DNA from 2 places in the Shewanella sp. SNU WT4 genome. Region 1 is predicted to be linked to the other one. Evidence: predicted binding sites of a transcription regulator. Region 1 holds the regulator's gene; the other holds the start of a gene.
The links. The regulator FliA, encoded in region 1, starts transcription of late flagellar genes. The targets are predictions, from matches to a motif close to CTAAAGNTNNNNNNNNNNNNGCCGATA.

Region 1 (2,391 bases):
TAAAGTTATTGCGGTCACAGGCGGTAAAGGCGGTGTGGGTAAAACCAGTGTCTCAATCAATACTGCGGTGGCTATGGCTGAAAAAGGCAAGCGGGTGCTGGTGCTTGATGCCGACTTAGGATTAGCTAACGTCGACGTTATGCTCGGTATTCGCGCTGAACGTAATTTATCCCATGTGTTATCCGGTGAAGCCGAGCTTGACGATATTATTGTTCGCGGTCCTAAAGGCATAGGCATAGTGCCGGCAACCTCTGGCACTCAAGGCATGGTGGAGCTCACTCCTGCCCAGCACGCCGGGCTAATTCGCGCCTTTAGTGAAATGCGCACTCAGTTTGATGTGCTAGTGGTTGATACTGCCGCCGGTATTTCTGACATGGTGTTAAGTTTTTCCCGCGCTGCACAAGATGTCGTCGTGGTAGTGTGTGATGAACCCACGTCAATCACGGATGCTTATGCTTTAATTAAAATTTTAAGCCGTGAGCACGGAGTGTTCCACTTTAAAATTGTGGCCAATATGGTCAGAACTTTACGTGAAGGAATGGAGTTGTTTGCTAAGCTTAGTCGTGTCACGGATAGATTTTTGGATGTCGCCTTGGAGTTAGTCGCGACCATACCTTTCGATGAAAATCTACGTAAGTCCGTCCGCAAACAGAAATTGGTTGTGGAAGCTTATCCTAAATCTCCTGCGGCAATTGCGTATCAAGGCTTGGCAAACAAGGTCATCAGTTGGCCGGTGCCGACTCAGCCTGGTGGGCATCTTGAGTTTTTTGTTGAACGATTAGTGCAGCGACCAAATTATCAAGAGGATAGGGCGAGTGAATAAAGCAGCCGCATATTCCGGCAACCATGATAAGACCAGCATAGTTGAACAATATGCGCCGTTAGTGAAACGCATCGCCCACCATTTGTTGGCGCGTTTACCTCCATCTGTTCAATTAGATGATTTATTACAAGCCGGAATGATGGGGTTGCTGGAAGCATCGTCAAATTTTGATAGTAGCAAGGGCGCGAAATTTGAAACCTTTGCCGGCATCCGCATTCGCGGTGCCATGTTGGATGAAATTCGCCGTGGCGACTGGGTTCCACGCTCAGTGCATCGCAATAATCGTCTAGTTGCCCAAGCCATTGAAACACTAGAACAAGCCTTAGGTCGAGATCCTTCTGATATAGAAATTGCCGATAAACTTGCTATGCCGCTAGATGAGTACCATCATATTCTTAACGATGTTTCTACAGGAAAAATCATAGGGATAGAAGATCTAGGCGGAACGACTGATTTTTTCGCTCCGGATGCTAGTGTCGATGACGGTACGTTTGAGTCTTTAGCGCAATCACAATTTCAAAGCGCTCTAGTTCATGCCATTACGTTGTTACCCGAAAAAGATGCTTTAGTTTTATCGCTTTATTACGATGAAGAACTGAATTTAAAAGAAATAGGAGCCATACTTGAGGTGAGTGAGTCACGAGTTAGCCAGATCCACAGTCAGGCAATGCTTAGGTTAAAAGCCAAACTCAAACAATGGACACAATTATAAATACTGACGGAGCAGTAGCTCACCGGAGGAAGCCTTGGACAAGAACATGAAAATTCTTATCGTGGATGACTTTTCGACCATGAGACGGATCATTAAAAACTTGTTGCGTGATCTAGGATTTAATAACACACAGGAAGCCGATGACGGTTCAACCGCGCTGCCTATGTTGCAAAAAGGGGACTTTGACTTTGTGGTCACAGATTGGAACATGCCGGGAATGCAAGGTATTGATTTATTAAAGGCGATGCGTGCTGATGATAAATTAAAAACCATTCCGGTATTAATGGTGACCGCAGAAGCTAAGCGAGAACAGATTATTGCAGCGGCGCAAGCCGGGGTAAATGGCTATGTGGTTAAGCCTTTTACCGCCGCTACCCTCAAAGAAAAACTGGATAAAATCTTCGAACGTCTCGGTTAAGCAAAGGATATGCTATGCAGGATGCAACCACCGGGCTAATCAACCTTGAGCAGGCCCACCAACTTGTGGCAATGCTTAGTGATGGTCAACAACAATTGGCTGATGATTTTATTCGGGAACTAGCTCAACCTCTGCAAAAAGAATTATTTGATGAAGTGGGGAAGCTCACCCGTCAGTTGCACAATTCTCTAGCCGATTTTCAACTCGACAGTCGTTTAACTGCTTTGGCACATACAGATATTCCCGATGCCAAAGAGCGCTTAAATTATGTCATTCAAATGACAGAACAAGCAGCTAACAAGACTATGGATGCCGTTGAAATAGCCTTACCAGTTGCCGACACACTATTGACGAGTCTTGCGAGCGTTAAGCCTGCTTGGGAAAGGCTGATGCGCCGAGATATTGATTTGGCCGAATTTAAAAGTTTGTGTCATGACG
Region 2 (2,391 bases), 1.0 Mb from region 1:
TAGAGCTCAGATACTCGATCATCAAAATTGGCGGTACTGGCATTAATAAAACAATGTTGCAGTAAATAGTCTAAATAAGCAGGGATAGTCGCTAAGTCGTTAGGTCGAATGGATGCGCATGGAAATGGCAGCGTTTGATTTAAAAAACGCTGACAAATAGGCTGTTGCACTGATTGCAGTTGATCTAATCGCCAAATAGTTAGGCAGTCTACCGCCAAGGTTTGGCTTAAAGTGTCAGCAATTAGTTCCGCTACGGCTAAAAAATCACCTTTCGCCTTAGCTGTTGAGTTAACCACTGACCCCAGTAATAACTGAAAATGACGAGTGTCCACTCTTATCCCTACATAAAATGTCAGTATGTCTGACTTATGATTATTAAATTGACTATTAGCTATTTATTAATTGAGTAATAGCTCTGCGAGTGCAATTTCCTATTTATACGCAGCACGTAAAAATACCAATAAAAAAGAGTCACGAAGAAGCTAACAAGGCAGCAACCTATGACTCATTATTGTTAATCACGCGACTATGATTACAGATGACCAAACAATTATGGTTATAGTCCGTGTTGTAACTGGAAAATCATTTTTTCAGCGCTGATGCCAAAGGTTAAACTTAATTTCACGGCATCATCTTGTGGTGCCATGTTAATTTCTACATCAGCAAAACGGGCTTTGGCGCTGTCGGCTAATACTTTTGCGCGCTCTTCAGTCACTATCATATCCAAGTGATTATCATCAGCATCAATCACTGCACCGATATCAATATAACTACCGCAATCAGTACAAGTATCATTGACCGATTGTAATTGAGCTTCACGAATAGATTTCATACCATTTCTCTATGCTAAATTTAGACTTAGCTATTATAAGAGGGCTAGCGCGAGTCTCCAAGCATAAGCCTTAACTTATAGCGAAGAATTAATCATTAATCGCTGCGCGTGCAGTTGATCACATAAATGTGGCACTTCTCGTACGTTTGTTGACTCAGTTTCTTGATTAAGGCTGCGTTGTTTAACCGTATGACTGCAATTATTTAATACATCGAGTAAATCACCAGGCCAATGACCAGCAAATAACAACGGCTCAGGCAATAAACTGTGGCGTAATCTAAATCCTGCCATTGAATCGTTAAAAAAACTTTGACTATGATCCCAACCTGTCATTCTCGTCATATCAACAACTAAGGCTTGCGGTTCACTAACATCAAATTGTCGCCGTAATTGCGCCTCCCCTTGTTCTTTCTTGAGGCCAAATTGTGCCATATCGCGAATATCAGCCGACAGTAAACTCAGTAATAACGCAAATTCCCCCCGCCTCTGCGCGGCGATGGCGAAATTTAAGCGACTACCTAGGTCTAACTCGTTGATGACATTGACATCAATCAGCATAAAAAAACACCACAAAAACAAGCCGTTGATACTTAATCGACCAGTTGAGTCATAACTTAAGGATTAATTGCATGTAAGCACTTTACAAGCCTAAACTTTATGAATACTATTCAGCCCGCAATTGAGAGGAGGGGTTCCCGAGTGGCCAAAGGGATCAGACTGTAAATCTGACGGCTCAGCCTTCGAAGGTTCGAATCCTTCTCCCTCCACCATCAATTGCGGCAAACAACAGACAATAAGAAAGGGAGGGGTTCCCGAGTGGCCAAAGGGATCAGACTGTAAATCTGACGGCTCAGCCTTCGAAGGTTCGAATCCTTCTCCCTCCACCATTCTTTCTTATTATCTAGCGTTTACTCGTGGAGGGGTTCCCGAGTGGCCAAAGGGATCAGACTGTAAATCTGACGGCTCAGCCTTCGAAGGTTCGAATCCTTCTCCCTCCACCATTTTTTCGTTTGCTCATTGAACGAATAACACTTCTGGCCAAGAAGTGTTGCTACAACAAGTTATAACAATTTAGATATGGAGGGGTTCCCGAGTGGCCAAAGGGATCAGACTGTAAATCTGACGGCTCAGCCTTCGAAGGTTCGAATCCTTCTCCCTCCACCATCTAAACCTCCTAGTTGTCATTCAAGACATTCAAGATCATTTTTCGTTACCTTCTTTATACCCCCAATAACTACTTACACTGTTCTCATTGTTATCTTACATATACTTACCCACTAAAGTTATTTATCATCTTTGCTTCGACTATCCCTCAGTCAAGAGTCCGATTATGACGCAAACTTGGGTCAAACAAGCCATAGCTAAGATAGAAGCTGATTTCCAACGCAGCGCAGATACTCATCTGATTAAGTTAGACATTCCCTGTTTAACCCATATAGATATTTATTTAAAAGATGAAAGTACCCACCCGACCGGCAGCTTAAAGCATCGCCTCGCCCGCTCACTGTTTTTATACGCCTTATGTAATGGCTGGATAAAACAAGGCACGACTGTCATAG

Region 2: a site for FliA is predicted at 1,425-1,451, ahead of FJQ87_RS09735 (VC2046/SO_2500 family protein). Genes of this name have one in related genera too.

What each region holds. Positions count from the first base shown of each region.
Region 1 covers NZ_CP041151.1:3,159,715-3,162,105, reverse strand. Annotated here, with positions in the region: gene FJQ87_RS14210 (MinD/ParA family protein) at 1-823, shown strand, start outside; gene FJQ87_RS14205 (RNA polymerase sigma factor FliA) at 816-1,535, shown strand; gene cheY (chemotaxis response regulator CheY) at 1,570-1,953, shown strand; gene FJQ87_RS14195 (protein phosphatase CheZ) at 1,968-2,391, shown strand, end outside.
Region 2 covers NZ_CP041151.1:2,163,492-2,165,882, reverse strand. Annotated here, with positions in the region: gene FJQ87_RS09745 (bifunctional diguanylate cyclase/phosphodiesterase) at 1-332, opposite strand, end outside; gene FJQ87_RS09740 (DUF406 family protein) at 557-832, opposite strand; gene FJQ87_RS09735 (VC2046/SO_2500 family protein) at 908-1,390, opposite strand; tRNA gene FJQ87_RS09730 (tRNA-Tyr) at 1,518-1,602, shown strand; tRNA gene FJQ87_RS09725 (tRNA-Tyr) at 1,635-1,719, shown strand; tRNA gene FJQ87_RS09720 (tRNA-Tyr) at 1,749-1,833, shown strand; tRNA gene FJQ87_RS09715 (tRNA-Tyr) at 1,912-1,996, shown strand; gene FJQ87_RS09710 (PLP-dependent cysteine synthase family protein) at 2,163-2,391, shown strand, end outside.